2 linked regions of the Ruficoccus amylovorans genome follow. The protein of the gene in region 1 interacts with the protein of each later gene in a pairwise test. Links are inferred from orthologs where the notes say so. Each region holds a gene or a part of one and is shown on either strand. Other genes may lie near its edges. The genes, in order: priA and ssb.

Region 1 (16,014 bases):
GCGGAGCGACTCGGACATCAGGGTCAGCTTGCTCTGCTGGTCGCCGTGGACCGGGATGCAGGTCGGGTGGATCTGCGTGTAGCAGGGGTTGGCGAAACCGGCGCCACGCTTGTAGGCGCGGTAGGCGGCGGTGACGTTGCAACCCTGCGCGTTGGTCGAGAGGAAGAAAACGTTACCGTAACCGCCCGTGCACAGGACCACGCAATCGGCCGCCCAGCGGTCGATCTTGCCGTTGACCATGTTGCGGGTGATGATGCCCTTGGCGTGCCCGTCCACGAGCACGAGGTCGAGCATTTCGTGGCGGTTGTACATCTTGACCTGCCCCAGGCCGATCTGCTTGCTCAACTGCTGGTAAGCACCGAGCAGAAGCTGCTGGCCGGTCTGGCCGCGGGCATAGAAGGTACGCGAGACCTGCGCGCCCCCGAAGGAGCGGTTGTCCAGCATGCCGCCGTATTCGCGGGCAAAGGGAACGCCCTGCGCCACCATCTGGTCGATGATGTTGTTGCTGACTTCGGCCAGGCGATAGACGTTGGCTTCGCGGGCGCGGTAGTCGCCACCCTTGATCGTGTCGTAAAAGAGCCGGAAGACGCTGTCGCCGTCGTTCTGGTAGTTCTTGGCGGCGTTGATCCCGCCCTGGGCGGCGATAGAGTGCGCGCGGCGCGGGCTGTCCTGGTAGCAGAAGCAGGAAACCTGATAGCCCTGCTCACCCAGCGAGGCGGCGGCGGAAGCGCCCGCCAGGCCGGAACCGACCACGATGACGTGGTATTTACGACGGTTGGCCGGGTTGACCAGCTTCAGGTTATGCCCCTTGTGGTTGGTCCACTTTTCACTGAGCGGACCCTCGGGAGTTTTTGAATCGAGCTTCATGCTTAGCGTCCTTCGTTCAAAGTTACGAACTGCGTGTTGGCGGCCTGCGCGTCATTGACGGAGACCTCAACCGGGGCCTTGGCCCACTCGGCTTCCTTCTCGGCCAGGTAAGCCTTTCCGTGGCCGAAGAAGAGCACGGAGGCCGGGATCGAGGCGAAACCGATAAAAATGAACAGCCCGTAGGCCGAGGCGAGGCACTTGAGGCGACCGCGCCAGACTTCGTTGCGGAAGCCCAGGGACTGGAACATGCTCGTGACCCCGTGGGTCAGGTGCATGCACAGCAGGCCGACGGCGATGATGTAGAAGATGGAGACCACCGGACTGGAAAAGCCCTTGGCCATCATCGCGTAAACGTCAAAGTACTCCAGATGCACGTGGGAGACCTCGATCGGGGCCTGCCCGATGGTTTCGTTGTAGTGCTCGGGCACTACGCGGGCCGTGTACTGCAGGATGTGGAAGATGATAAAGGCCAGGATAATCAGCCCGCTCATCGGCATCGTACGCGCGGCGTAGTCGGTTTCACGGAAACCCTGCTTGGCGTAGTTTTGGGGGCGGGCTTCCCGGTTTTCCTTCACCAGCAGGACTGCCATGGCAATGTGGACGACCACACACGCGAGCAGGAAAAGCCGGATCAGCCACAGCGTGACCGGCGCTCCGGGCAGGTGATGCAGATGGTAGGCATAGGCGTTGATCATTTCCGGGGGACCGAAGAATTGCAGGTTGCCCAGCATGTGTCCGAGGACGAACAACACCAATATGATGCCTGATCCAGCCATCAGGTATTTTTTGACCAGTGAAGGGAGAATTACTTTCTTGGCAGCACTCATGGTTCTCGCGACGGCCATGGGCGCATCCCATAACCTTTGCTTATGCTGCAACTTGAACGACACATCCAGTGGATGCAACTGTACTCAAGCAATCAGGTTCGGTATAAGTTTATAATTTTCACAGGATTAGATACGTTAATCAAAACCCAGCATTAGAAACGCGAATGGGTCTCAATTCTATCTTCACCCGACTCCCGGCGAAGCAAATTCCCGTGCGGGGTGGACAGCGGTCAGCCGCAAAAAATCCTGAAAAAGACATGCCGTTCAGATGAACTCGATCCGCCCTCGTCCCCGATATATAATAAGCAAACGCGATAATCGCCCCGTCAAATGAAGCTTGAAAAATTCTAATATTACGCAGCAATTCGGAACACAACAAATGTCCGTTATTCCGGCTTCACCGACTTCGCATCCACGCGATCCAAAGAAGCGTCAAAAATCCGGCCGCAAAAAACGGCAACTACGCTTGTCAGCAAAAAACACGTCAGGATGGCTGAAAGTTCAAAACGAATGCCAGCTCACGGGCATTTTCAGCGACGTTTCATGGCTCTGGCACTCTCCCCCGAGAGGGTGGATGAATCTTCGAAGCTGGCCACCTTCCAGGCGGAGTTGACCTTCATCAGCGTGACGTAATGCCGGTCGCGGCGGTCCTCCTTCCCCCAGTACGTGTCCTCACCTTCGGGATCAACCCGCACATGGCACAAAACCACGAGCTGCACGGTTTTGCCATCCGGCGACTCTTTACGGCTGATGAACTCGTACCAGATCAGTCGGGGTGTCCCGCCCAGGTGCTGCATGCGCTCAGCATGCGTATCGAAAGCGCGCAAGGCCTCATCATTGACAATATCCCCCCGCGCCTGCGAACGGTCCCCTTCGATCAGTGCGGAGACGTAGCTCTTGTAAGCCAGCGCCGGTTGGCTGAAATGTGTCGTGACGTAGCCATAAAACAAGTAGCATGTCGCCCCAAGCAGGAGCAGGAGTATCAGGGTCTTGAGTTTCATTGGGGTATTCAGGCAGGCATCTCTAAAATAGCATTTTTTTGGGAAAAATGCCTATCGGGACTATTAGCGACAACTGCCGGTATTATCCGTTAGGCGTCGCGGGGGCAAACCACCTAAAATTAGTAGTCAAAAATCCGTACCCTTACAAGCCACAACATCCCCGATGTGTAGCCGCAGCAAGTCGCGCGGAGCTACGCACGACGGAAGCGGAAGGTGTGAAAACCGCCCCGTCTCTCAGCCCTGAAGCATGCGGCTGGCGGCTTCGTCCGCAGTAAGGAGGCTCTCCTCGCCGCTGACCAGGTCACGCAGCTTGAGCTTGCCTTCGGCAACTTCCACCTCGCCGTAAATCAGCGCGAAGCGGGCCCCGGACTGTCCGGCCGTTTTGAACTGCTTACCGAAGCCTTGCTGCTTGAGCGGGCGGTCGATCTTGAGTCCTTTCGCCCGGAGCGCGGCCACATCGCGAAGCGCAGCGCGGGCCTCGTTCTCACCGCCCGCCACGACCACGTAGCCGTCGAGTTCGGGTTTCGGGTCGGGCAGGAGCTTCTGGTCTTCGAGCAGGTCACGCAGGGTCACGTCGCCCATACCGAAACCCACTGCCGGCATGGCCTGGAAGCCGAGTTTTTCCACCAGGTGGTCGTAGCGTCCGCCGCCGGCCAGTGCCCTGCCCTTGCCCACCGTCTGGAAGGCTTCGAAGACAAAGCCGGTGTAGTAGGCCAGCCCGCGGACAATGCCCAGGTCCACCCGGATAAAGCCGCCCAGTCCCATCGCATGGAGATGACCGAGCAACTCGCGCCACTGATCCAGGCGGGAGGAAACCCGCTCGCCGGTGACGACGTTGTTCTCACGCCCGGCAAAAAAGCTCTCCACCGCTTCGAGCGAGGTGCACTCGACCAGCTTACTGGCATCGGCCAGCACGGCCTCGGCACCGGGGACGTGCTTTTCGCCCATCATCTTGAGCAGCGACTCGGGCGACTCCCGCTCCATCTTGTCGATGACGTTGAGCGCGCCCGTGGCGATGTCGCCCGTCAGCCCGTGCTGTTCCAGCAGCAGCAACCACAGGTCACGGTCGCTCAGGCGCAGGACAAATTCCTTCTCGCTCAGGCCAAAGGAGCACAACGCCGTGATGAGCAGGGCGATGATCTCGGCGTCAGCCGCAGGCGAGGATTCGCCCAAAATGTCGGCGTTGAACTGGTAGTGCGAGCGCAGACGGCCCTTCTGGGGTTTTTCGTAACGGAAATTCTCGGCGATCCCGAACCACTTGACAGGGCGCTTGATGCTTCCGGCCTTGGCGCCGACGAGGCGGGCCAGGGTCGGGGTCAGCTCGGGACGCAGGGTGACGGCGCGGCCGCCCTTGTCCTCGAAGTTGAAGAGCTGGCTGACAATCTCATCGCCGGACTTGGCCGTGATCAGTTCCAGCGGCTCCAGCAGCGGACCGTCGAACTCCTGAAAAGCGAAGCGCAGGGCCGACTGACGCCACTGGCCGAAGATGTAATTGCGGATGGCGCAATCCTCCGGATAAAACTCACGAAAACCGGGCAAGGTCTGAAACATAGCGCTTCAAAGCATGCCGCCACCGAGGGTTTGGCAACGGTAAAAATCGCCCAATCTCAAGCCAACCCACCAATGCCGTTCAGGCAACGTACGCCCTCTACTGTCCTCCTGCGCGCGATCACGCACCACGGACACGGCGGCGCAGCAGGACAACGCGCCCGAGGACGAGTACGCCCAGAATCAGGGCGACGAGCGAAGGCTCGGGCACCATTGGCAGGACAAACATGTCCATGTCGCCGACAAACCACCCGGTATAAGTCACATCGGGATTGGACGTGTGGGCGTCCCCGAGCAGCCAGCCGTTGAAAGAGTTGTCCCAGTACACATCGACGAGGAAGTTGCTCTCGACCCCGGAGTCGGAATCGGAGATCCAGATGCCCGTCAGTGTGTCGTCCACCATCTCGTAGCCCCAGACCGGAATGGCGTGAGCGTCGCCGGCATTGGTAAAGATACCCAGCGCGGCCAGATAATTCATCCCCACCAGGTCGTCCAGCCAGTCGGTGAATAGCGACGCCTCAACCGGCATCTCGTCATTGTAAAGATCCGTGTGGGAGAAAATCTCGTCCTTGTCCAGCCCCAGGTCGATCCAGTAGGCACCGCCGGTCGCGCCCGGTTTCAGTTCCGACGAATCCGCTAAATAGGTGTACGAGTCGGTGTACCACCACTGCATGCCGATGTAGCTCTCGCCGCCAGCATTCGTCCAGTTGTTGACAAAGGTCGCGAACACATCCGTCGAATACGCTATCTGCGTCACCATTCCGTTCGGCGTCCCGGCGGGGATCGTGCCACCGTTTTGCAGCCAGCGGTCCTGCCAGTTCTGGATCAGGTTACTGGCCGTGGCCGCCCAGCACAGATCGTCGTCGTTACCGTCAAAGAGCTTCTGCACCGCATAGCGGGTATCCCCGGCAAAGGTGCTGCTGACTAGATACGTCTCTGCCCGGAGCGCGGGAAGCGCCAACACCCCGATCAGGGCCACCAGAGCAAAACTTCTGACCTTTTTTGCACGCTCAGACATACACATGCGCGAAAATTGAGAAACTTATCCTGCAAAAGCAATGGCAATATCCGTCCCTTGATTTGCGCGTTTGTTTCATGCCACCCAAAGAGCAAACCAGCTTTTGAAACCCAATCTCAATCAACAACTTAATCTACTTCAAACGCAATCGAAATCTTGCCATTGACCTGCCGTGGTTGACAATATCTCTCCATGAAAAAAGCCCTCCGCATCATTATCTCCCTGCTCATTCTTGCCTTTATCGGCATCCAGTTTATCCCGGTCGCCCGGACAAATCCCCCCGTCCAGGTGGAGCCGACCTGGAACTCGCCGCGCACGAAGGAGCTTTTCACCCGCGCATGCGCCGACTGCCACAGCAACGAAACCGTCTGGCCGTGGTATTCGAAAGTTTACCCTGTCTCAGCCTGGATAGCCCACCATGTCGAAGAGGGACGCGAGCATTTCAACATCAATGAAAAGGGCTTCGGGCGCGGCTACGACGAGGCCGCCGAGGCCGTCGAAAAAGGCTGGATGCCCCTCGAAAGCTACCTGCCCATGCACCCCGAGGCCAAGCTGACCCCGGAGGAAAAAGAAGAGCTCGCCGCCGGACTCAAGGCCACCTTCGACCTGCATTAAGAGCCTGAATTTTAAAAGAGTCGTGTCCGCCTCGCCCGGCCCTGTCCGCCTGCCCGTCAAGGTGGTGCCTTCCTCCTCCCGTAACGCACCGGCGGGCTGGCTGGGCGAGTCGTTCAAGATAAAAGTCCAGGCTCTGCCCGAGCGCGGCAAGGCAAACAAGGCGGTAACCACCCTGCTGGCCCAGTGGCTCGGTGTATCCGAATCTTCAATACGCCTGGTCAGCGGCGACACCTCCCCGGCCAAGGTCTTTGAAATCACTGGGCTCACCCCAGAAACGATCCGCCAGCGCCTCGACCAGGCGTAAACGTGGCGGGCGATAAAATACGGTCACAAAGCGCACGAAGGAGACACGCAGCGCACGAAGGCCCGGATGCTAAAGAGATTTAACAGGAAGGCCGGGAAGAGCGGAAATGGCTTTTTTTATGCACTTCGCAGTCAATGCTAATTTGCCTACAAGAATAATAGGCCCTCAGATGAGGTGAGCGGACTTCGTTTGGGTTGGCGACAATCATCGCTGCCCATGCCACTGCCTTAGCGGTGGCATCAGTGATCCGATAGGATCACAGGTGCAGGACCGCGTCCTGCCGCTCCCCCTCTTCGCGTTTCTTCGCGTGACTTCGCGGGCAAGTTCTTACTCAAAGAAACTTCGTGCTCTTCGTGTCTCCTTCGTGCCCTTTGTGACCGCATTCAAACCAGGTCCACCGGGTCCACGTCGAGCACATCGACGACATCCTCGTCCATCGGGAAGTCTTTGCGCAGGGCGACGATGTCGGGCAGGATACGCGAGACGTTGCCGACAAAATACCAGAGGTGGAAGCGGTAGGTGTCCTTGATTTTTTCCAGCGGGGCGGCCACGGGGCCGCGGATTTCGACGTTGTGGCCGAGTTTTTCCAGCCGCTCCTCCAACTGCCGGGACCATTGCTCGGCGAAGAAGGCGACCTTTTCCGGGTTGCGCCCTCGAAACAAGTGCCGCACCAGGTGCCGGAACGGCGGGTAGTGAAACTCGCGGCGCTGCTCCAGTTCCTCCTGTAAAAAGCCCTCGAAATCAGCCCGCCGCGCGTACTGGATCGGCGGGCTGTGCGGCATAAAAGTCTGCACCACGACCTCCCCCGCCTTGTCGCCGCGTCCGGCGCGCCCGGCCACCTGCACGAGCAACTGAAAAGTCCGCTCGGCGGCCCGGAAGTCTGGCACATGCAGCGCAATGTCCGCATCGACCATGCCCACGAGCGTGACGTTGGGGAAGTCCAGTCCCTTGGCCAACATCTGCGTGCCCACGAGAATATCGAGCTTGCCGGTGCGGAAGTCGGAGAGGATTTTCCGAAACAGGTGCTTCTTGCTCATCGTGTCCGTGTCCAGTCGCATGATGCGGGCGCGGGGGACGATTTTCTGCACCGTCTCCTCGATCCGCTGCGTGCCGAAGCCGATGCCCCGGTACTTGGCCGAGCCGCACTTGGGGCAGCCCTTGGTCGGTCGCTCCTGATAGCCGCAGATGTGGCACTTCAGGCGATTGTCGGTGCGGTGGTAAGTCAGCGTCACGCTGCAATGCGGGCACTCCGCCACGTAGCTGCAATCCGGGCAAATCATGCGCGTAGAGTAGCCGCGGCGGTTGAGAAAGAGGATCGACTGCTCCTGCTTCTCGAAGCGCTCCAGCAGCTTGTCCGCGAGAATGCTGGAAATCGTGGCCGCTCCCTGCGGGCTGAGGCGTTCGCGCTTCATGTCCACGATGTGGACGCTGGGAAGCTGGCGGTCGTCCACGCGCTTGCTCAGGCGGTTGAGCCGGTAGCTCTTGGTCTCGACGTTGTAGAGCGACTCCAGGGCGGGCGTGGCCGAGCCCAGCAGACAGACTGCCCCGCACAGCATCGAACGATAAACAGCCACGTCGCGGCCGTGGTAGCGTGGCGACTCGGCCTGCTTGTAGGCGGGCTCGTGCTCCTCGTCCACGATGATGAGTTTCAAATTTTTCAACGGAGCGAAAATCGCCGAACGCGCTCCGACCACCACCCTCGCCTCCCCCCGGGCCATAGCCATCCAGCCGTCAGCCCTCTCGCCCGCGCTCAAGTGGCTGTGCCAGACGACAACACGCTCCCCGCGCTTGCTCAGACGCGAGCGCAGCCGCCCGACCGTCTGCGGGGTCAGGGCCACCTCGGGCACCAGAAAGATCACGCTCCCGCCCTCGTCCACCACCCGCTCCAGCGCGCGCAGGTAAATCTCCGTCTTGCCCGAGCCGGTGACGCCGTGGATCAGGTGCGGGCGGAACTCGTTCGCGTCGAGGCTCAGCTCAATGTCGGCCAGCGCCGCCGCCTGCTCCTCGGTCAAGGTGACTTCCTTTGTCGGCAGTGCCTCCTCCTCGCCAAGATCGTCCGTATAGACCTCCCTCGCATCCTCCTGCACCACCTCCTTGAGCAGGCCCTTTTTCACCAGTGCATCGCAGGAGGGAGAAGAAAGTTTCAGGCGGCTCATCAGCAGCGAACGCGGAACCGGCCCCTGCTGCTGCTCCAGAAAGCGCACGAGGTCGGCCTGGCGTGGAGCGCGGCGCACGAGCGCATCCATTTCCTCCGGCGTCGGCGTGTGGGCCAGCGCGAGCAGGCGGGTCGTTCTCGGGGCCATGATGGCCCGCACCGGCGCGGGCACAATCGTCTCCAGCACGCTTTCCAGGCTGGCCGCGTAGTAACGCGAGAGCCAGAGCGCGAGCTTGAGCAGGTCCGGCGAAACTACCGGCTCGTCGTAAAGCGCGTCGTGGACGAACTTGAGCCGGGCCGGGTCAATCTCTTCGCTCAGTCCCTCGCAAACCAGACCGAGACGAGAGCGGTTTAGCAGTGGGACGCGGACCAACGCGCCGGGAGCCGTGCAACCCTTAAGCCGGGCCGGGACCGCGTAGGCGAGCGGTTTTTCCGGGCCTCCGATGGGCAGGACTTCGATGATGTGGGCGGAGGCCTCGGGCATAGCACACCATGAATGGACGGCAGGCGGGTCTTCAACCCTATTCCTTGGCGGAACGCTTTCACCGGCGCGAATCTTCTCATTCCGGCTACGAGTCGCATTGAGGGTTATGCGAGAGGGTGATTTTTGAAAAAAAAGAGCCCGCACAGTTGTGCGGGCTCTCGGAAACTTGGGTGACGTTCGATCTTAGTAGATCGTGGTCGATTCCTGGTCGAGGATCGGGTCGTCGCGGAAGTTGGTCATGGTTTCCACCTTCGTGGTGACCGTTCCGGCGCTGACAGCCTGGACCGTGATCGAGCGGGTGACTTCCTTACCCGGGGCCAGGGAGACCTGCGGGAAGGTGACCGTCTGACCGGAGATGACACCGCCGGCGCTGACCGAGATGATCTTCAGCTGGCTCGGGATGCTAACCTTCTGGCTGGTGACGCTGAAGGTCTCATACGAGGACTGGTTCAGGGCGTTCAGCGTGTAGGTGGTTTCCTGGCCGACCTGGATCGGGTCGATCGAGTCACGGATGGAGCTGTGGATACCCGGGACAGCGCGCCACACGGTGACGGCCTGAGCGGATTCCTTGATCTCGCCGGTGCTGGCGGTCACGTTGTTGGTCGTGGTGATCGGACGGGTGGCATAGCCATTGACCGTGAAGCTCTTGGAAGCTCCGGGGGCCAGGGTGTCGATGGTCCACTCAATCACGTCAGCCGAGTCGTCGGTCTGCGGATTGGTGCTGCCCGGGCGCCAGTAGCCCCAGACATTGCGGGTCGGGTCCATCGAGGGGACGATCGTGCGGCCGCCATTGTCAATGTCCTTGACGGTGGCGCTCTTGGCGAGCTGACCTTCGATGACGAAGCTGTCGGTCGGCAGCGTGTCAACCACGAGGATGTTGTTCAGCGTGGTGTCGCCGTCGTTGGTGACGGTGATGGTGTACGGCACGTCAGAGAAGATGTAGCCGTTAGCCGGGCCGGTCTTGGTGACCTTGAGGCTGGACTGCTGGACGAGAACCGGAGCGGTGGCCACGACGGGTTCGCCCTGGGCGAAGGTCGAGGTCGCGGTGTTGACGAACTTGCCGGGCTTGGTAGCGGTGGCAACAACGGTCATGGTGGCGGTCTGACCCGGGTCGAGGCTGCCGACGTTCTTGGAAAGCGGGCTCTTGGCGGTCCAGCCTTCGGGCAGCTTGTCGGTGATCACGACATTGTCAGCGTAGGCATTACCGGTGTTCTTGGCGGTAATGGTCCAGCTGGCGTCCTTGCCGAGTTCAACCGCGGCGGGACCAACCTTGGCCAGCGTGATTTCCGGCTTGCCGACGAAAATCGGCAGGCAGACCATCGGGTCGGCGCGGACGACGCTGCACACTTCGAAGTTGCCGATCTTGGAGGGAACCACCGTGACGGTGATGTCCTTCTGATCGCCAGCCTTCATGGCTTCGAGATCCCAGGAGGGCATCCCGAACTGGTCCATGCTGGCCTTCGGGTCGGAGCTCTGGAACTTGATCTCAGCCGGGAGCATTTCGCTCACCACGACATTGGTGACGGGCTGCTTGGCCTTGACGTTGATCTTGTAGGTGAAAGGCGAACCGGCCATGGAACCGGACAGGTACTGTTTGCTGACAACGACGAGGTCATCTTCGTAGATGATCGACTTGTCGGCAGCCTTGGAGCTGTCGGCCTTGGTTTGGACAGCCTTGCCCTCGACTTGGGAATAGCCGTGGACATTACCTTCGGGACCGGCGGAAGCCTCAGGACCCGAAACGGTCTTGGTGGATTCGCAACCAGTAAGGAGAAGTGCGGCTGACAGTACCCCGGGAACCCAGAGGGACTTCAGCAGTGTGAGTGACAATTTCATCGCGATCTTGGTTTGATTTAGGATTAGGTTTAAAGAAGCCTGAGCGCTAGACATAGCACACGGCTACGTAATTAGCAATCAAGCCCTTGATAACTAGGACTGTCAACTCCCAAAATGATGATGCATAGTGGCCTGCAGCATCCAGGGAGCGACAAAACGGGGAATCAATCGGCCGGAACCCCACACGCTTAATTCCTGAACGTCAGAAAAAAAACATCGCACAGGCCAATTACCGTTTGACCCACCCCCGCGCCTGTGTCAATTTAGTCTCATTTAAAAAAGATGACCGTGCTAAACGAGCAAACCGTCGAAATCGAGAACCCCCGGGATACCTTTAAAAAGTTCCTGGTCAGCAAGGGCTTACGCGTCACCAATCAGCGTATGGCGATTTTTGATGCCGCCTTCGAGTTGAATGACCACTTCACGGCGGAGGATCTGCTCGACCGTTCCCGGCAGCTTGACGATTCGGTCTCGCGGGCCACGGTTTACCGTTCGTTGCCCATCTTGACCGAGAGCGGATTGATCCGTGAAATCGACGTGGGCCACGATAATAAATACTATCACTCCAACCGTCAGGCCCGTACTTTTCAGGCCCAGGTGATTTGTGAAGATTGTGGTAAAATTTTCGAAGTGGACGCGCCATTCATGGAATGGTACGGCAAAACCGTCTGTGACAAGCTCAACATGAAGCCCGAGTCACAGCGCCTTCAGGTCAACGCCCACTGCCTGTTTCGCGCCGAAACCGGCGTCTGCGAACGCGCCGCCAAGTAAGCAGGGCCCCCTGCCCGCTTGCCGATATTTATTCTCTCCCGGTATTGACTGCACACCGGCGCTGACAAATCTTTACCTATGAGCGCGACGCTTGACTTCCAACCGATGACCATGCCTTCGCTTGACGGGCCCGAGGAGCCCTTGAGCGCGATCCAGGAGGAAATCCTGGCGCTGAAGAAGGAACGCAACGCCGTCATCCTCGTCCACAACTACCAGGTGGACGCCATTCAGCGCGTGGGCGACTACGTGGGCGACTCCCTCGGCCTGGCCTACAACGCCGCCGAAACCGACGCCGACGTGATCGTCTTCTGCGGCGTGCACTTCATGGCCGAGACGGCCAAGATCGTCAACCCGTCCAAGACCGTGCTCCTGCCGGAAATGGACGCGGGCTGTTCGCTCTCGGACTCGTGCCCGGCGGAAAAACTCGCCGCCTACCGCGAGGCCAACCCCGACCTTTACGTCGTCGCGTACATCAACTGCTCCGCCGCCGTCAAGGCGCTCAGCGACGTTATCTGCACCTCGGGCAACGCCGTCAAAATCGTCGAGCAGGTGCCCGCCGACCGGGAAATCCTTTTCGTCCCCGACCAGAACCTCGGCCAATGGGTCGCCCGCCAGACGGGCCGCCAGATGCGCTTGTGGCCGGGCAGTTGCTACGCGCATGTACTCTTCACCGCCCGCGCGCTGGAGAAAGTCAAGGCGCAGTACCCGGGCGCGCCCGTGGTCGCCCACCCCGAGTGTGTCGAGGCGGTACGCGACATGGCCGACGAGGTTTGCAGTACCGAGAAAATGATCGGCTTTTGCAAGACCCACCCCTCGCGCGAAATCATCGTCGCCACCGAGACGGGCATGCTGAACCGCCTTCGCCGCGAGATCCCCGGCAAGGTCTTCATCGCCGGGCCGACCGAAACCTGCGCCTGCAACGACTGCCGCTACATGAAGATGAACACGGTGGAAAAACTTCGCAACTGCCTCCGCGACATGAAGCCCGAGATCACCATGGACGAAGCCATTCGCCAGAAGGCTTACGCCCCGATCAAGCGCATGCTCGACTGGTCCCGCACCTAATCCGGGTTGCACCCGGTGGCATTGAAGGGCTACGCCCCTACGCGGCCAGAAAGGCCGCTACCCCGAGCAGTGGTGCCGCAGCCCAGGGGCGATAATTACTCCTGTGCGACAACGAACGGGGCCAGCGGCAGGCCGTCGGTATTGAAGACGCTGGCCAAGGGTTTCGCCCACGGGGTGTAGAGGTAACGCACGCCGGTAAACTTGCCGCTGACTTCCGGGCGCACGATCACGGAATCTCCTGAAACCTCCGCGTGAGCGGGTTTCCACGTGCCATCGGCGGCGAGGACTTCAAAGCCTGTCGCGGCGGAAACCGGGCGCAGGTGCGAACCGTCGAGGTCGAAAGCCAGCACCGCCGTTTTTCCCTGAAAATCCACCTCCTCGATCAAGGGGCCGTAGGCGTTGATGTCGGTGCGGCCATAGACATCCTTCAACGCGATCCGCTCCATGCGCCGCCCCACAACGGTTTTGTTCTTCGGGTGAATGTCCTTCTCCTCGCCTTCGTCGATGAGGACGACCATCCCGATATGCTCACCGTTCTGAAAGACCGCTGTCTGCTTCTGGCGCACCTCTTCCCACTCCGACGAATCGTACGAAGGCAATTGCGCGAAAATAAACGGCAGGGACTCGTCCCCCCAGGCACGCCGCCATGCCCCGATCAGACCCTTCAACTGCGCGTCAAAGGTTGCCGATGAGGGGGCCTTGGCGTCATTTTCCCCCTGGTACCAGAGGAAGCCCCGGACGGTGTAGCCTGCGGCCGGGGCCACTTTCCCGTTGAACAGGTAAGCGGGCGTGCGGAAGGCATCCGGGCTGTCCGGCCAGGGCTTGTGCAGTTCGGAGATCGAGAACGGCCTCGGGGGAAGCGGTTTACCCGCGGCCTTGGCAGCGGCCACCTTTGCTTCGTAGTCGGCACGGGTGCGCTCCACCTGCTTCAGCGCGGCCTCATAGTCGTAGGCATCACGGCGCTTGAGAAAGTCTTCCCAGATAGCCCGAAAATCTTCCGACTCCGATACGGTCTGCTGATCGACCCAGGCCCGCATCGGCGTGCCGCCGTGCGCGCTCGAAATCATCCCCACCGGCGTATCGAGGTCCTTCATCAGCGCCTCGGCGAAATACACCGCGACAGAGTGAAAACGGTACTTTTCCAGATTTTCCGGCGTGCAGACCAGCCATTTGCTTTCGGGGTTGAAGTCCTCCTGCGGTTCAGCCGCCACCGTCGTGCGCGGTTGCCAGAAGTAGCGAATCAGCGGATAATCTCCCTCTGTCTTGATTCGTTGCCAGTCGGAGGTCGATGGGATACCCAACTCCATGTTCGACTGCCCGCCGGTCATCCAGACTTCGCCCACCAGGACATTGGCGATCTCAACCCCCGTCTCGCCATTTTCGTCAATACGCATGACCGCGGGAGCCTTGCTCGCGGTAAGCGGCCCCAACTCGACGCTCCACCGGCCCTCGTCATCGGCCACGGCGGACGCCTCGTCTTCCCCCAAGCGGACGCTTATCCCGGCTCCGGCAGTTGCACGGCCCCAGATTTTAACAGGTTCGCCGGCCTGGAGCACCATGTTGTCCGAAAAAATACGCGGCAGCTTGAGCACCGCGTGCGCACTGGCACCGCAAACACAAATCAGGAGCAGGCTAATCAGTTTCTTCATGTTTCTTGTCGCTGAATATCAAAAGCCGGGTTCTGCGCGGCACCGTTCGGCCATGTTGCCATTCCAATGCAGCGTAATAACACTAAGCCGCCCCAACTCATGCTTTAAAAGCAAAAAATCAAAATAACAGAGCCGGGCAATCATCTCTCCTGCCGCCCCCCCGCGAGCCACTTTCTTGCATTCCGCATTGCCGGGCGGATACAGGTGTGCCAGCATGACCGGTTGATTCAACCCTGATCCGCCATGCCTGCCGAGCCCATTCCCGCCCCCCTGCCCATTGACGGGGCGGACCGGGAAGCGGCCAGGCAGACGTATTTCTACGACCGCTGGCGGGGCTTTTTCTACGGGCTGCTGGAGCCGGGCTGGGTGACGTTTTCGCTCATCATCGCGATCCGGCATTTCGACATGCCCGACTACCTCAAGGCGCTGCTGCCGGCGGCGGCCTTTATCGGGCTGTTTTTCAACATACTCACGGTTTCGGCCTGCGGGCGTACGCAGAAAAACGCTTCACGCCTGATCTCGTACATCATGCTGACCTGCGCGGCCTGCATCACCGGGGCGATGCTCTCACCCTCGCTGGCGCTGTTTCTGGGCTTCTTCATCGCGGCCAATATCATGTATGTGCAAAACCCCCCGCTGCTGATCCAGATCTACTCGGCCAACTACCGACCCGGCGAGCGCGGCGGCAAAGTCTCCACCGTGTTGATCCTGCTTTCGCTGGGCGGGATCACTGCGGGTTGGCTCGGAGGCAAGGCACTCGACCACGACATTACGATTTATCCGTTCATTCTGGCGGGGATGGCGGCGGCATGCGTAATCAGCGCGGCCATCGTGCGCCGTATCCCTTCCCAGCAGCTCGACCCAAAGTCCAACGCCAACCCGATCAAAAGCCTGTCCGTCATATGGCAGGACAAGCTCTTCGGCTGGCTGCTGCTGTGCTGGATGCTGATGGGCGCGACCAACCTGATGACGATCCCGGTGCGCATCGAGTACATGGCCGATCCCAAGTACGGCATCAACGCAAGCAACTTCGAGATCTCGCTCATCACGTTCATCGTCCCGATGACCTCCCGCATGCTCAGCACCAAGGTCTGGGGCTTCCTCTTCGACCGGATGAACTTCATCTCCTGGCGTATCCTGATCAACTGCTGCTTCATGGCCTCGTTCCTGATCTACTACAACAGCCATTCGCTGTTTTTCCTCGGGCTGGGCATGGCCTTTATCGGGATGGCCATGGGCGGGGGCAACATCGCCTGGACCCTCTGGGTAACGAAGCTCGCCCCAACCAACAAGGTCTCCACCTACATGAGTGCCCACACCGCCCTGACCGGCGTTCGCGGCACGGCGGCTCCCTTCATCGGCTACTGGGTGCTGGCGCATTTTACCGCGCCCGGCATCGGCCTGCTCTGCGCCGGGCTCATGGTGCTGGCCAGCTTCATGTTCGCCGCCGCCTGGAAATCGCCCCGTATGCGCGGAAATTGAGCCGGGCAAAAAAGCGAGCCTCATTCATGAGGCTGGCCATCCGCAGCGGCGTGCATCTGCCGACACGGGCCCTGCCGGCGCTTCGCAACCCAGGCATTGACCGTCTTGTAAAACACGACTGGCAGGACAAACGGAAGCAGGTGGGCAATCAACCGCCAGATCCCGATGTCCTCCGCTTTTAGAGGACGCTCTTTAATCGTGAGCTGAATCAGCAGAATGAACAGCGCCAGAGACACGAAGAAAAGGTACTCTTTGGTCATCAAGTCAATCAGTCCCACCCGCGTGCCGGTTTCCCGGTTGATGAGAGTTTTACAGCAGAAAAGGTAACCCGCCAGAAACACCCCCATGCTCAAGGCCAACGCGAGCATCGGCCCACCGCCCAGCGTAAAAAA
Region 2 (16,046 bases), on another replicon or contig:
GTAACACGGATGGATTGGAAGTAAAGATTGCGGAAACCATTTATAATCAGGTTGTAGGCCGCATAATTGCAGCATTTTCCGGTCTGAATGAAACACCCCAAAATGGTGGTCGTTACTGGACTCGAACCAGTGACTTCTACAATGTGAATGTAGCGCTCTAACCAACTGAGCTAAACGACCGGAAAAACGGGGATATTGCCAGTTTGCTTACGGAATTCAAGTCATGAATGCGTAAAAATGCAGGAAAGTCGCTACAGATGGGTGTTGTCTAATGCCTGATCAGAAGGCATTCGGCCTGTTGACGATTTTGAGAATGGCAGAGGTCAAGTGGGCAGGCAGAGGGGAGCCTTGCCGGTCTAGAGGTGCGCCGCGGAAAGAGCAGCCAACCCTTGACGCGATGCCTTAGCAGCGAAAGGGCAGGGCCGGCTGAACCCGCAATCTGCCTGCAGCGTTGGTTGGGGCGTACAGACTCAATCCTTATAGAAAAAACCTAGGAGGACGGGGGAGAGGGAAGGGGGCTTGCCGGGGTGTCGGTGAGCTTGTCGTTCGCTTGGGCAGCACTTGAAGCATCGTCGGGGCGGACAATGCGGCGACGTGGTATTTTGGGGCCCGGACTACGCTCGGAGCTGTTGTTCCCCGTTGTCGGAAGGGTGACGACCGGGCGCGAACTGACGGTTGCCCGGACAGAGGAGACGGGTGCCCCGCTGATCTGCATGGGGCTGTCGTCCGCGGTGGCGAGGGCGATTTCCTCCGTCTGGCCGCCGGAGCGAATCAGGATGCTCTGCTTTTGAGGGTCGTAGCGAACAACTTCAAAATCGTTGATCGACTCATCGACTGTAACCCAGTGCCCGACGTTGTTTTTCTTGTCGAAAATGCTGAAGCGCGTCACGCCGTCCATCTCGATCAGCCCTTTGAACTCCAGTTGGCGGCTGATAAAGCTGGGGGCAGTGGTGATAGCGGCCGGCGGCGTTACTTTTTTTTCTCCCCAGCCGGGGGGCAGGAAGGGGGAGTGTTCAACGAGCGCCTCATCAGCAGTAGCGATTCCGGCGGCACACAAGCATACGCCCGCCAGCAAGGCCTGGCGGACCATGAGTAAGCCACGGGAGAGATGGAGCCGGATCATTGTCGGATGGACTCATTTAAACCCCTAATTCGGGAAAAAGTCGCTCTTTTTCGTAAAAAACAGGGCTAAATTTGGACCAAATTCTGTGTCGCTCAAAAAAAACGGATTCGCAGCTGCGAATCCGTTTGTGAAAAAGTTGTTGATTGTTCGGCTCAGAAGGGGACGTCTTCGTCCACATCAGGTTCTGGGGTGGATTGGCGTCCAGTCGTGCGGGGAGGGGGGGAACTTTGCTCATAGCCACCGCCATTGCCACCACCGGCCCCGGCGTCGTCACGACCGCCGACAAACTGGAAATTCTCCAGCACCACGCCGAGTTTGCTGCGCTTTTCGCCGGAGCCTTTGTCGTCCCACTGGTCGAGGCGCAGGCGGCCTTCCACGAAGATCGAGCGGCCCTTGCCGAGGTATTTGGCAATGACCTCAGCCTGGCGGCCAAAGGCGTCGATGTCCACGAAAGTGGTCTCTTCGCGCTTCTCGCCGTCCTTGGTGGTGAAGTTGCGGTTCACGGCCAGTCCAAATTTACAGATGGACATACCGCCGGGTGTGACGCGCACTTCAGGGTCGCGAGTCAGATTACCGAGAAGAATAACTTTGTTGTATGAGGCCATGAAAGGAGCCTGAAGACCCGCCAGCGGCGGGTCAACTGTCATTCAAATTGCCGGAGCGATTTCCGCTCAGTCCTTGGACTGGACGAGGATGCGGTTGACCTGCTTGTCGAGGCGGAACTTCTCCTGGATCTGGGTCGAAGCCGCGGCCGGGCCGGTCAGCGCGTACTGCACGAAGATGCCGCCCTGAAAGTGGCGGTCAGTAGTGCGGACGAAGTCCTTCTGGCCGAGGTTTTCGACCTTGCCGACTTCAAAGCCGATGGCGGTGAAGCCGTCCTTGATCTTTTCGATCAGGGTTTCAACCGCGTCGGTGTAGTTGCGGGTGTCGAGGATGACGGTGGCCAGGTACTGGCTCTGGGTTGCTGTGTCGCTCATGCTGGTTCGGAATGGGATCGGGTGTTAAGTTGATTCATGGCCGTTTCGACGCCCCGTGACAGGAGCAGATGCAGGCCTTTCAGGTAGTCGGGCATCCGGGCAGTTATGAGGGCGTTTTCCGCCTCGGTGAATCTGCCCAGGACCCAGTCTTTTAAGTCCATCGCCGGGTGGCTCTTGCCGCCGATACCGATGCGGTACCGGAGGAATCCCGCCCCGGCATCTCGCAGCAGGCTGGAGATGCCGTTGTGCCCGCCGGCGCTGCCGTTGAGGCTGAGCTTGAGCCGCCCAAGTTCGAGATTGATCTCGTCATAGGCGACAATAGCTGCGGAAGCCGGTTGCCGGTGGAAGCGCAGCCACGCCCCGAGGGCGCGACCACTGTCGTTGACATAGGTCAACGGCTTCATCAGCACCACAGACTGGCCGGCGAGGGAGACCTTGGCGGTTTCGGCCTGGAATCTTTTTTCGTTTTTCCAGGCCGCTCCCTGTTCGGTCGCGAGGGCGTCAACCACCGCGAAGCCTATATTGTGGCGGGTACCGCTATACTCCGGTCCGGGGTTTCCCAGGCCGACGATAACGGCGATAGACATGACTGTAAAAGAACGTGAAGAGGGGAGGGAGGCTTAAGCCTCTTCCCCGGGTTTTTCGCCTTCGGCGGTTTCTTCGCCTTCGGCGGAGTCGGTTGCCTCCTCGGCCATCGGGGCATTGCAAATGACCACAACGGTTTCAGGGTCGCCCTGGTAGGTCACGCCCTTGATCTCGGGGAGTCCCGCCACGTGGATGGTGTTGCCGATGTCGAGGCCGGAGACGTCCAGGTCGATCTGCTCGGGCAGGTCCTTGGGCAGGCAGGAGACTTCCACTTCGTGGAGGGAGATCTCAAGTGAGCCGCCGCCCGTCTTGACGCCCTTGGCTTCACCGTGCGTGTGCACCGGGATGTGGGCGGTGATGGTCTGGTTGGCGCTGACTTCGAGGAAGTCGATGTGTTCGAAACGGTCGGTGCGCGGATTGCGCTGCACGGCCTGGATGAGGGTGGTGGTCTTGCCACCCTTGTCGTTCTCAAGGGTCACGATGGTAGCGGAGCCACCGATCTCGCGCATGAGCAGCAAAAAGTCTTTCTCGGTTACGGCTAGTTTGTTGGAGCCGCTTTTTCCGTAGATGACTGCAGGGATGCTGCCCTGTGCGCGCAGGCGGCGGGCAAAGCCCCGGCCTTGGCCCTCGCGTGTGGATACGGATAGGATGTGTTCTGACATAATCGTTTTTCTGTTGACCGGCCGAGCCGGCGATGTGGAAAAACGGGAAAAGGTAAGGGCTCGACGCCGAAAAGCAAGGCAAACTTTTTCACCGAAGCGAGGGCTGTGTTCGCGTGCAGTGCTTGCCTGGAGAATTCTCGCGTCAATTGTGGCGTTTAAGTTTTTGGCTGCTGTTAGCTCTTGGGCCTTATACTGGCCTGGATGGCTGGACTACGCTGGAAGGGGATGGCGAGAGAAGGTTTGAGGGTGATGTTTCACCACCGATTTCGATTGCTTCTACCCTTGTGCATAATGCCCGGTTGAGACTGGTAGTGGTCTTATTCCATCTGTAGTATCCTACGTATGGTTGGCGGGCTCCCGATGTTGAGAGATTTACTTCGTGAATCCTTAACTGCTTTCAATTCGCCCTTTAGGCGCTCTATTTCCGAGGGATGAATCTCTCGGTATTCGTGACTATAAGGCTCTGGGAGCGCTGTTTTTTTGAAAAATGAAAAATTCATGCTTGCCAAGCCCTTGTGCCTCCCGTTTCTTTTGCCGCTTCCGCAATACAAGAGTTGCCCGGTAGCTCAGCGGTAGAGCAGGTGACTGTTAATCACTTGGTCGCTGGTTCGATCCCAGCCCGGGCAGCCAAGTTTTCCTTTCGGAAACTCTCCCCGCTTCCGATTGACTCCAGAGACCCGAGACCACGTTTGGCTCGGGATTTTTTATATCCCGCTGTCAGCAAAGGGTTACGAAACCCGCCCGCATGGCCACGCCCTCCCTCTCCCCGCCATCGGAGAACCCGGCCTGTTAAGCACTTTTCGCCCACAGTCCCCAAAATGGCCGTTTTTCTCCGTTTCTCAGCCAGAGACCCAAAATAAGTTAACAAGGCGTCAGCCTCGCCCCGAGCCTGCCTGTTTCGGAAGCCATTTTTTGTCGTTATCCAAAGGCGCTTGAAATCAACTATTCTACAGAGTCCCCCGTGACAAGCTATCTCGATTTTATTGTTTTTCCATAGCGCCAATTACCACGGATCAAAGTTTCGTGGAAGATCTCAGGCGGTCCGATTTGATTCGTTTGAAGCATGGTGATTAATTCGCGGACTGCCTGGGCACCAATGTGCCGCTTGTTCTGCCAGATTCCGGCCCAGTCCGCACAGTCGTCATCCAAGGCCAGGTGGGCGACACCAATATCATTGGGTACGCATAATCCGAGTTCAATTAACCACTCTATTATACTCTGGTTCTGCACGACAATGGCGTCTGGATGCTCCTTTGCTATCCAGTCCCTGAGCATACCCAATGGCTTTGCGCGTAAATTTCCCTGATCTGGTTTCTGACTTTCCTCGGCAGCCCATTTGGAAAATTGAATTTCATTGGGAAGCCCCCAGATACTTTTGAAGGTTAAAGGCCGTACCTGCTCATGCTTGGGGAGGTCTTTTTGAAAGTAATGCAGTGCTGCCAAATAGGTGTTTTGGGAACGGCGGTTCTCAAGATTATGCATGAACAAGCCAATACGCCTATAGCCATTTAGGCGTAATACTTTTAGGGCAAGCATTAGGTTGTAGTGATAAGAGGGTGCGACACGGTGAAGGCGAGGGGAATGAAGTGCGCTCTCAAAGGTGATGCCGCATAAGCGTTCCCAATCGAAGGCCAGGTGGGAGACACCCAGGATAGTGGGCGCGGGCGTAATAATGACTCCGCGAATGCCACGATTGATCAGTATCTGCGACATCCGCTTTTCTGTCATGCCAGGCTCATACAGCCAGAAATCGTCCAGCCGGTATCCCAACGCTGCACACTCTTTTTGAGCCCCTTCCATGTAGGGGGTCAACCATTTGTAGTCCCGCCAATACCACCGTTCGGGGGAGGCGTTGAGCCAAGCAAGGGGCTCCTGATAGCGCTTTTTTGCTGCGCGTACGCTTGCCATCACTGCGGAAACACGCGGATCGGGGACATAACCCAATTCGGACGCTTTTTTTCTGATGATAGCGGCGGTACTGGCTTTGACCTTGGGCGAGGAGCGCAGAGCGCAGGAGACCGTAATGCGTGAATAGCCAGTAGCTTCGGCAATGTCCTTGAGACCTACGTTTTTTTTGGAGGCACACATGGCTGATTCCTTCATAAGCCATAACACCCAAGATCTAGGCAAGCATTAAAATCGTATGTACGATTCTGAGTCACTCGACAATTTGCGAAGAACTAGGCTTAATGGCGTAGTAATCACCAATAACCCCATTGCTTGAACATATACCTAGCCGGCCTTTTGGGCAAATACATGATATTCTACGACCTGCAACTGCTTGTATGCGCAGTCAACAGGGCCGTGCGGTAATACATCAACCGACCCCACTCCAATGAGAAAACATATCAAACGCTTAATATCTCCCAGCCTGATTGTAATAGCCTGTTTACTCGCTGGTAAGGCGTTAGCATCTTCCGCGTCCGAATCTGTCAAGGGATCGATGGCCCGGTTGGATGCAATTTACGCGGACACGGTTCCTTGGATACTGCATCTTTATGACGAGGAAACAGGTGGATTCTATCAGGCTGAGAGCCTTAAAGACGGCACCGAAGATCAGCCCTATGAGCCAGACATCCAGTCTACCTTTCAGGCTGTATTTTTCCTAGATAATTGCGGCCAGCTCTCCGTATTGACTGAGGAGCAGAGGGCCAAAATCATTCAGTTCTTTCAAGTGCGGCAAGATCCGGAGACTGGGTACTTTTCGGACCCATTTTACCCTCAGATGAAAGACAATCCCCGTGTTATGGGGCGTGCGCTCATGTTTTCTCTACATGCGCTACGCATACTTAAGGCGGAGCCGCTCTATCCTCTGCCTGGTGACAAAAGCAGGAACACCGAAGGGGAACCGCAGGCGAATAACTCGGTCGATCAGTTGAATTCCAATGGCTCAGATGATGCCAAGGAAGCCTCGCAATCGTCCAACAGAAAAACTAGCAAACAAGCCAATATCCCAGGTTTCCTCGAAAGCAGGGAGGCCTTTCAACTATGGTTGAATGAGCTACCTTGGGACAACTCGTGGAAGGCTCTGGATGCGTTGAGTTCGCAAGCAAGCTTAATCCAAACCCTGGAGCCATCCACTAGGGACGCACTAATAGAACTGGCGTTGGAAAACGTCCGTGATCGTCAGGATCCGCTTACAGGTTTGATTGGTGTCGGTTCATACAATGTGCGTATTTCCGGATCGTTTAAGCTTATAGCCTTTTGTAATAAGCTAAAGCAACCCATTCCACGAGCCAAAGAGTTAAGAGCTTCTGCCTTAGGGTGGTTCAATGGAGACTTGGAGACTGATCAGATACTATTTATTTTTAACGCAACCGAGATGCTGTCCGCCTTGGTAAAGGAGACGGGTGAGCCGCTAAGTGACGAAGAGATTGTAACTGTTATCAATGTAGCCTCCCGAGAGTTGGAGAAATATCGTAGTTCCGACGGTGCATTCCACAGGCGATTGAGTGGTTATCGGATTAGTCCAAATGACCTGTTTTGGCGTACCTCGAATTTTCCTGGCCAGGGAGGCATGAATGCGGTTCATGCCGCACGGGGAGTGCGGGAATCTCTTTATAAGTTAGCGGGGATGTCTCCTCCTCCCCTCAAGGTTGTTGCTCAGAGGGAAGAACAATTCAGTCAAAATTGAGTTTGAAAATAATGAAAACCGCCAAAAGACACTTTGCGACGGGCAAGCGGGGTTTTACTCTGACGGAATTCATTGTTGCGGTCGCAGTGATTGTTGTCCTTACGGCAATTGCCATTCCAGCAATATCGGGGATTATATCAAATGCTCGCATGGCTGGATGTAGCAGCAATCTTCGCCAACTTGGTGCCGCAGGGCTGCTTTATGTGCAGGACAACGGTGGAAAAATGTTTCCTTATCGCAGTGGAGACAACCAGTCCATGGGGTGGAATTGGCTACTGATGCCATACGTCGGCTTTAATAAAAGCCAAGGATCTACCAAAGAGTGCGAGGTGTTTATATGTCCGGAGCGGACGCTGGATGTAAAAAAACCGACATACTATTTGAGGTTTACATACTGTATAAACAATACCTTGGTGGCTGGTCCTGAGGATTCTTCGCCTCCTCTTTTAAATGCGATAACAAGTCCACAGAATGTCATTTTCTTTGCCGACAGCGGACAGGTTCCGCAGTGGTCAGGTAGCTCTTCTTATGCATTTAGGTGGAAAAGAAATCCGCCTCCGCCAGACCCTAAAGGTATATTATCTCCCAAAGCAGATCCGGATGTCGATGATAGTTCAAATTATGGATATTTTAGATACCGTCACAATGGATCATGTAATGCTGTCTTTATTGATGGCCATGTGGATTCTTTTAGGCCTGGTGAGGTATTAAATGAAAATTATTACTCATCATATTGAGTGTATTTTTTTGATAAACTATTTGTGGTAGAAAATATATAAAACAACAAAAACCCTAAGACTATGAGCATTATGAATATTAAATTAGTGAACGTTATCGTTTTATCCGTTGTCATTGCAACAGCAGCCAATGGAGCAACGATTCTAGATGGCGGCTGGTATTGGGTCTCCGGGAGCGATACAAGCGACAGCTCAGTTAGCGAATCGTCTGGAAGCTTGGAGATAAATTTTCCGACTCGCCAGACAGTATATTCAGGAGTTGTAGCTTACTTTCCTGAAGTCTCACTCCAGAATACAGGCGATAGTGTTACCTTGAGCTTTTCACTTACGACCCCAAGTGTTTCTTTCCCTGGCGGAGGATGGGGCAATACCCTCTACTCAGGCCTTTATAATTCCGGCGGCAAGCAATTGACCTCGGACGCTACCACATGGGGGCCGTCTACGGGTAACTTGTTTAAAAACTATTCTGGCTTTGTAACCCAAGGGCCTATTGGAGCTGTGAGCGATATGAGCATTAATTTTCAAGAGCGTAGTTCAGATTCCGGCTACTCTGGTCTTCTTTTTGGGGCGACTACCATTGATTCTGTGAATTACCCCAGTGGTACAATTTCAACAAGCTCCACGTATGATTTTTCCCTTACTTTGACAAGGACATCCAACGGGTTGTCGTATACAATTGCATATGCAGGCGTCAGTTTTTCTGGAACCGATATCGATCCTGTTACCTACGATTTCGATACGTTCTTACTTGGATTTAATCAGCAAGCGTTTGCAAATGATTCGGTGTTTATTCTAAGCGATGTTTCGGTTTCACCGATCCCCGAACCCGCAGGTGCAATGGCTATTTTTCTCAGTGTTGCATTGATTTTGACTCTAGCAGTACGGGTGAAACGCAAGTCGTAAGAGATACTGGTTTTAGGGTAATAACGCCGTTTGGTTGCGTGCTGTTTGTGCGCAACCAAATGGTGCTAATAGGAATATCTCGACCTTGAGGTTGGGATGATGTTATTCGTTGGTGTTGGTGGTGATTCCGTTGTGAATTTTAATGCATTTTAAATATGCTACGTTTATTTAGTTTGGTTTTTATTGCCATGAGTACGTGTGTTGTGAGTTTCGGAGAATGCAAATGGGGCGATAGCTTCGAAGGAGGATTGAATAATTGGGTCATCGAGCAAGCGGGGGACGGAGACATCATATCAGGAGATGGCTGCTTAGAAATCAAAGATAAAGAAGGATGTACTGTATGGTTTCGATACCGATTGAACGCCCCGGTTGTTATTACATACGATGCTGAGGTAATTGACGCCGGAGGTGATTATGACCGATTGTCAGATTTAAATTGTTTCTGGATGGCCAGTGACCCACGTCATCCCAACGATTTATTCTTTGAAAATCATGGCAGGACAGGCGATTTTAAAACATATAATATATTGCAAACGTACTACGTTGGGTACGGTGGGAATGATAATACAACAACCCGTTTTCGCCGCTACTCGGGAAATGGTGAAAAACCCCTTTTGCCAGAGCATGATTTGGGATCCGATGAGTATCTTCTGATGTCTGAAAAGGTTTATCATATTCGCCTGGAAGCTATAGATGGAAAAGTCCGTTATATTAGAGATGGGGACGTGATTTTTGATTTCTATGATCCTGATTTCTTGAAATCCGGATGGTTTGGGATTCGCACTTTTAACAGCCACCTAAAAATAAGAAATTTCCGTATTTTGGCTCATGATCGCAATTAAATAGCTAATGATCATACCATATTTATTGTATGGTATGGTTAGGCAAAGTTGCGATTGGATCTCAGGATTCTGACGGAGGGTAGCGCTGTAATCAATTTGGATTCGTATGTACGATTTAACGTCTATCGACAGTGCCCCTAAATTCCGGCGAAGTAGCGTTATAACCTCCATTAAGATTAATCGTGTGAGCATGAAAAGTCATTCTGAATGTTTATTTGGCGTGTTAGCGTGCCTTTGCATACTCGTTGCATCGTCCAATACCCCCCAATGCAGCCAAAAGGTGGAATGCTTGCGGCAGGAATTCGATTACGGAAAGGGCTGGTCGAGTTTTCTATTTCAGGATTTTGATGCATCAACCGGAGTTGCTCTCCAATGAAAGCATTACTTCGGGATTCGAGTATTTCAGAAAGCTCTGCAAGGACTCACCCTGCGGTCAATGACTCGCTTAAGGGGCTCCCTGAGATTGAGAATCCTCTGGTAACCGGGATCAAAAAACTGCCTCCCCGAAACACCTCGTGGCCAACTCCCGATACGGAATCGGGTTGGGCGAGCACTTATGACCACTCCCCTTGGCTGAAGTCGCTCAACAGCGAGGACGCCTGGTCTTTCTGCTGGTCACCAGAACCTTCGTCCAGACCGGCGCATTTTTACCGGCCAGACTTTGACGCTCAATCGTGGCAGCGTCTGAGAGTACCTGCGTGTTGGCAGATGCATGGCTATGGCGTGCCCATCTATTCGAATCATTGCTATCCATTTCAGCCGGACCCGCCTCGGGTCATGAGCGAGCCTCCTCCTCATTATACTGCGTACACGCAGCGAAATCCCGTCGGCTCCTATCGTCGGTGGTTTGAAGTGCCTGACGATTGGATTGAGGGTAGTGGTGAGCGCGTACTGCTGCATTTTGCTGGAGTGAGCGCTGCCATGTACGTGTGGGTGAACGGACACCTCGTTGGCTACAGTCAGGATTCACGCTCGCCGGCGGAATTCGATATTACTGAATACCTACTCACGCCTGATGTCGGCTCAAACCTATTAGCGGTTGAAGTATACAGCTATTGCGCGGGATCGTATCTGGAGGATCAGGACATGTGGAGGCTCAGCGGTATATTCCGCGATGTCTTTTTATACCGTACGCCAGCGGTTACGGTTTGGGACTTTCATCTCGAAGTTGCATTGGCCGATGATTATGAGGAGGCGTCCATTGCCCTGCATTTTAACCTGAGGCGGTTAGGCCAGAGTATGGCTGCCTTGCTCATCCGCGTATGCCTGCACGACGAGGAAGGTAATGAGCCGTGGGGTGCTCCAGTGATTGCCGAAAAGATTAAGGCCGATGAAGGCGTTAGCAAAAAAGTCACGCTGCAAAATCCCAAGCTCTGGTCCCATGAGATCCCTTACTTGTATTCCGCGCTGGTTGAACTGGTAGATGAAGAATCGGGAATTGTGATCGAGGCAAGGCGAATGGATGTGGGATTCCGCCGTATTGAAGTCCTTGGACAGCAACTTGCGATTAACGGGCGCCCGATCAAAGTCAAGGGCGTCAACCGTCACGAGTCTAACCCGGAAGCGGGCTATGTGGTCTCAGCGGCGGACATGGAGCGGGACATCCACCTGATCAAGCAGGCCAACTTCAATTTCGTGCGCGGATCGCATTATCCAAACGACCCGCGTTGGTACGGGCTGTGCAATCGGCACGGTCTGCTGGTGATGGACGAGGCCAATGTCGAAAGCCACGGGCTGAGTTATCATAAATGTGTACTGCCGGGAGATGATCTGCTGTGGGAGCCGATGACGGTTGAGCGATTGCGCCGGATGGTCGTGCGGGACCGTGGCCAGCCTTGCGTCGTGATGTGGTCGCTGGGTAATGAGGCCGGTTACGGGAAGGTGTTTCTTCGAATGCGTGAGGAGGCGCACCGGCTCGATCCTGAGCGGCGGCTTATCCAGTATGCGGATATGAATCTCGCGGGAGACATCGACAGTCAAACCTACCCGACGACAGAGTGGCTGCTTGATCATTTGGCGGGTAAAGCTGTGCGAAAAGGTGAGCACGGCGAACTTGGTAGTCCGGAGCAGCATGGCATCTATCCCTCGGGGAAGCCTTTTATTGCCAATGAGTACGCGCACGCCCATGGCAATGCGCTGGGAAATTTTAAAGATTACTGGGATATTTTCTATGCGCATCCCGAGTTGTGGGGAGGCTTCATATGGGAATGGGCCGATCAGACGCTGCTCAAGAAGGATGAGGCGGGCAGGCTTTTTCATGCCTACGGCGGAGATTTTGGTGATCAGCCGAACGACGGACGTTTTTGCTGTAAAGGACTGGTAAGCGCCGAGCGGCATCCGCGTCCGCATTATTGGGAGGCAAAAAAAGTCCTTCAGTCGATCAGCTTCCGTTCAAGTTCAGACGATCTTCAGCAGGGGCGGGTACAGATACGCAATCATTACAGCTTTCTTCCTCTTTCGACCTTCTCCGGGGAGTGGGTGATTGAGAAAAATGGATACGCGGTCGCTGACGGAGGGCTTGTTGGTCTGGAGGCCCTGCCCGGGGAAAGTGTATGGGCTACCCTCGATATTTCGCCAGGAGTCATTGACGATCCAATGGCCGAATATTTTTTGACGATGGTCTTTCGCTTGCGCGAGGGGGCATCGTGGGCTTCTGCCGGTCATTGTGTCGCATGGGAGCAAATCCCCCTCCATCTCCCATCGTACTGTGGCGATGGACGATGGGCACCTGCTCTCCTGCGTTTCGACACATGGGAACCGGTGAAGCAAGATGTTCTGCTTTGCGCGGCGGGGGCTGAAGTGCTCGTTGATGCCGCGACAGGCCAAATGTCGTCGATCAAGCTTCAGGGGAAGGAATATCTGCGTGGACCCATCAGACCGTGTTTTTGGCGTGTGCCCACCGACAGCGATATCGGGTGGGAGGTGCCTGAAATAATGGGGGCTTGGAAGATGGCGGCGAATCGGATGACGGTACATGCGTTCGAGCGTGGAGAGGCTGCCGGCGCAGAATCTGTCAGGGTGAGGTTTTTGTTTGAGGACCCTGCTCTGGCTGGCGCATCGATCGCTCTCGTGTATTCACTTTCTCATGACGGTATCTTGAGGATTTTCGGTGAGCTTCGCCTGGGTGAAGGAACGCCAGAGCTTCCACGTTTTGGGCTGGTGCTGCCTCTGGTTTCGCGCTTTAGCCACGCGAAGTGGTATGGGCGGGGGCCACAGGAAAACTACTGCGATCGCCTCAGCGGGGCTCGGGTCGGCATCCATGAGTTGTCTGTGGCGAATTGGCAGACGCCGTACGTGCGCCCTCAGGAGAATGGGCATCGCACCGGTATTCGCTGGCTGGAGTTGTACCCTGAGCAAGGGGAAGATCGACTTCTCCATCTGAAGGCCGCTGCATTACCCTTACTGGGCGTGAGCGTTTGGACCTGTACGGATGAGAATATGGAAAACGCCACGCATGATGCATTTTTGAATAAGGAAGATGCGCTGACGGTTCACGTGGATGGCTGGATGATGGGAGTGGGAGGAGATACCAGTTGGGGGTCGCCCGTGCATGAAGCATACCGGAGCAAGATTCCGGGGACCTATAGCTTTGAATTTGAACTGTCTGCCGGCGCGGGCGCCGGATGAGCCAATCTGACCTAGCTGTATATTCCACGCCGACTTTTTTGACGAACAACTTACATAATGCTCGCGCCTTACAATAAATCGACTCCTCAACAAAGCACGACTACGAGAACTTGGTCTGTCGGGACCCTTGTTTATACCTCGGGCGGATTAGCTATACTTTTCTTCTGGTTGTTGTTGGGAGACTTTTCGTGGTCAATGCGGGATCGGTCTGTCGGGCCATTGTCGCAGTGGTACTTGAGTAGCCTTGAGGTTCCGAATCTAGTATTCGGCCTGATCGTTAGTTCCTTTCCCGCCGCCATCGGATTAATTCTTGGGCCAATTATAAGTGTGAAGTCCGACCGGCATCGTGGTCGCTGGGGACGGCGCATTCCCTTCCTGTTGATAACCACCCCGATGGCAGCCTTGGGGATGATAGGGATCGGGGTGACTCCTTTGATCGCATCTTGGGTACATGGACATTTCCCGGACCAGGAAGAGTGGGTGGTCGCGGTTGCCTGTTTCAGCGTTTTCTGGGCTTTCTTTGAGTTTGCGACCATCGCCGGGCAGGCGGTTTTTGGCGGGTTGATCAACGATGTCGTCCCGAAGGAGTTGTTGGGGCGTTTCTACGGCATGTTCCGTGCCATCAGCCTGATCGACGGGATGATTTTCAACTACTGGATCATGGGCAAGGCTCCTTCGCACTTTACTCTGATCCTGATCGTCGTTGGTGTTTTCTACGGGACTTCTTTCATGCTGGTCTGTTTCAGGGTCAAAGAGGGAGAATATCCTCCTCCGCCGTCCCGAGAAAAAAGCACCTGTGGGATTATTGGGAACTTCTGGAGCGAAGTCAGGTTGTACTGCCGCCAGTGTTTCACCAATCCCTACTACCTGTCCATCTTTGTGATGATGACACTGGCCACGATTTCCTTTTACCCGGTCAACATTTTCGCCCTTCCTTATGCGCGAAGTCTAGATATCAGTATGGATCTTTACGGCAAGGCTCTGGCGTTGACGTACGGGATTTCCCTGTCGATCACTTTCTTTATCGGTTGGCTGGTTGATGTTTTTCACCCGTTGCGTGTGGCCATGGTTTCACTGTTCGGGTATATGCTGGCCACGTTGTGGGGTTCGTTGCTAGCCGATACTCAACAGTCTTTCCTGGTCGCATGGGTCGCGCATGGAGTGCTTTCCGGCTGCTTCTTTACAAGTTCAGCGTCCCTTGGCCAGAGACTGTACCCCCATGAGAAATTTGCCCAGTTTGCTTCGGCTGCCGGTATTTTTACCTCGATGAGTGTGGTGGGAATCGGGCCTCTGGTCGGAACGATCATCGATCTCTCAGGGAATGTCTACCGGTATACATTTACAGCCGGATTGATCCTGTCGGCATCCGCGCTACTGGTCGCATTTTATGTCTATCGCCGATTCACGGAATTGGGCGGCACCGGCAGTTACTCCGCCCCGGAATAATCCACACCCTTTTATCATGAATAAAAAACCTAAAGCCGTTTACCTGCTTCGGCCCTATGCCTACGATCTTATTTATGGGCCGGAGGAACGTCGCGATATTTCCTCACTGGCAGAGGTTTTGGAACCCGTGATGACAATGGAGAACTGGTTGAAATACCCTGGCATATGTCAGCAGGTTGAGGTCATCTTTTCGGGGTGGGACATGCCGCTGGTCGATGAAGTGTTCCTTGGGACGTTTCCCCAACTAAAAGCTATATTCTACGGCGCTGGGTCAATCCGCGGCTTCGCAACGGACTTACTCTGGGACCGAGATATCACAGTCAGCAGTGCTTACCGTGCCAATGCGATTCCGGTGTGTGAATTTACCGTGGCTCAGATTGTTCTAGCGACGAAGCATGCATGGAGGCTCGCATCCGAAACCCGGACGTCGAGACGCTTTGCGGCAAGTAATAGTTTAGTTCTTCCGGGTATGTATAAGTCTGTTATCGGGTTGATTTCGCTAGGTGCCGTCGGACGCATGATAGCCGAAAGACTGAGCCAATATGATGTACAGGTTATTGCTTACGACCCGTTTGTGGAGTCTGCCGAGGCGAAAGCGCTTGGTGTTGATATGTGCTCCTTGGAGGAAGTGTTTCAGCGTTCAGATGTGGTTAGTTGCCATACCCCTTGGATCAAGGAGACGGAAGGTATGCTCACCCATGAGCTTTTCATGTCCATGTCGCATGGGGCTACTTTTATCAATACTGCGCGCGGGGCGGTTGTCGATCAGCCAGGACTAATTGCGGCCCTGTATAAGCGTCCCGACCTCTACGCTATGCTTGATGTGACCTGGCCGGAGCCGCCGCCTCCCGAGTCGCCACTTTATACGCTTCCGAATGTCTGGCTCACACCCCACATTGCGGGTAGCAAAGGGATGGAGTGCCATCGGTTGGGGCGGACGATGGTTGATGAGTTGGAGCGTTATCTGTCGGGAGAACCGCTGAGGTTTCAGATATTGAGAGACAAGGCTATGGTCATGGCTTAAGCGGCATTTAACCCCGCTTTTCTATGTTGATCTATAAAGTAGTTCCTTAGTCGATAGCTTGTTTAGTAATATAATGTGTTAATGAAATAACGCGATTATCATAGCACCTATACGAATACATTCTATTTCTATGAACATTGACAACGAATTGAAACGCCTCGAAGAGGAGAAGAAGAAACTGCAAAAGCAGAAGCAGCAGCTGTTGGAGCAAAAGAGAAAACGGAAGGCGGCGCAGGCCAAGCTTGCCACTCTCGTCAAGCAGAGCGGGTTTGATACGCCCAAGGCACTGGTGGAGGCGTTGATCGAGAAGTATGGCGTTCGTCTTCAGCGTGAGACAGCAGCCCTGCCCCAACGGCGTAAGCACACCAAGGTCACGCCGGAGCTTCGTGATCACATCAAGGGGTTGTTGCATGAAAAGTCGATGAACCGTGTCTCGAAAGAACAGCGGATCAGTTATGCGGTCATCGCCAAGGTGGCTAATGGGGC

Evidence for each region.
Region 2: the proteins of priA (region 1) and ssb interact in binary tests that used the Escherichia coli proteins (3 or more experiments, as listed by UniProt). The link is inferred for Ruficoccus amylovorans from one-to-one orthologs.

The regions. Positions count from the first base shown.
Region 1 is NZ_JACHVB010000020.1:399,110-415,123, forward strand. What follows is about bases 6,192-9,151. They hold priA (replication restart helicase PriA), read right to left. Parts: upstream 8,820-9,151; coding sequence 6,564-8,819; downstream 6,192-6,563. Other genes in these bases: H5P28_RS08225 (DUF7507 domain-containing protein), read right to left, coding at 9,003-9,151. In the rest of the region: H5P28_RS08185 (fumarate reductase/succinate dehydrogenase flavoprotein subunit), read right to left, coding at 1-867; H5P28_RS08190 (succinate dehydrogenase cytochrome b subunit), read right to left, coding at 870-1,694; H5P28_RS08195 (hypothetical protein), read right to left, coding at 2,225-2,695; hisS (histidine--tRNA ligase), read right to left, coding at 2,930-4,246; H5P28_RS08205 (hypothetical protein), read right to left, coding at 4,365-5,261; H5P28_RS08210 (heme-binding domain-containing protein), read left to right, coding at 5,454-5,876; H5P28_RS08215 (DUF167 domain-containing protein), read left to right, coding at 5,899-6,180; more of H5P28_RS08225, read right to left, coding at 9,152-10,655; H5P28_RS08230 (Fur family transcriptional regulator), read left to right, coding at 10,938-11,426; quinolinate synthase NadA, read left to right, coding at 11,505-12,491; H5P28_RS08240 (sialate O-acetylesterase), read right to left, coding at 12,587-14,140; H5P28_RS08245 (hypothetical protein), read right to left, coding at 14,159-14,356; H5P28_RS08250 (MFS transporter), read left to right, coding at 14,384-15,622; H5P28_RS08255 (hypothetical protein), read right to left, coding at 15,643-16,014.
Region 2 is NZ_JACHVB010000011.1:39,588-55,633, reverse strand. Bases 3-2,994 are described here. They hold ssb (single-stranded DNA-binding protein), read right to left. Parts: upstream 1,729-2,994; coding sequence 1,276-1,728; downstream 3-1,275. Other genes in these bases: H5P28_RS01005 (50S ribosomal protein L25), read right to left, coding at 2,721-2,994; pth (aminoacyl-tRNA hydrolase), read right to left, coding at 2,097-2,687; H5P28_RS01015 (30S ribosomal protein S6), read right to left, coding at 1,795-2,100; H5P28_RS01025 (hypothetical protein), read right to left, coding at 491-1,123. Also shown: more of H5P28_RS01005, read right to left, coding at 2,995-3,347; H5P28_RS00995 (LacI family DNA-binding transcriptional regulator), read right to left, coding at 4,317-5,450; H5P28_RS00990 (hypothetical protein), read left to right, coding at 5,683-6,981; H5P28_RS00985 (prepilin-type N-terminal cleavage/methylation domain-containing protein), read left to right, coding at 6,993-7,718; H5P28_RS00980 (hypothetical protein), read left to right, coding at 7,782-8,621; H5P28_RS00975 (DUF6250 domain-containing protein), read left to right, coding at 8,777-9,463; H5P28_RS00970 (glycoside hydrolase family 2 TIM barrel-domain containing protein), read left to right, coding at 9,836-13,090; H5P28_RS00965 (MFS transporter), read left to right, coding at 13,148-14,536; H5P28_RS00960 (hydroxyacid dehydrogenase), read left to right, coding at 14,553-15,560; H5P28_RS00955 (hypothetical protein), read left to right, coding at 15,691-16,046. UniProt on the Escherichia coli protein: Plays an important role in DNA replication, recombination and repair. Binds to ssDNA and to an array of partner proteins to recruit them to their sites of action during DNA metabolism. Acts as a sliding platform that migrates on DNA via reptation.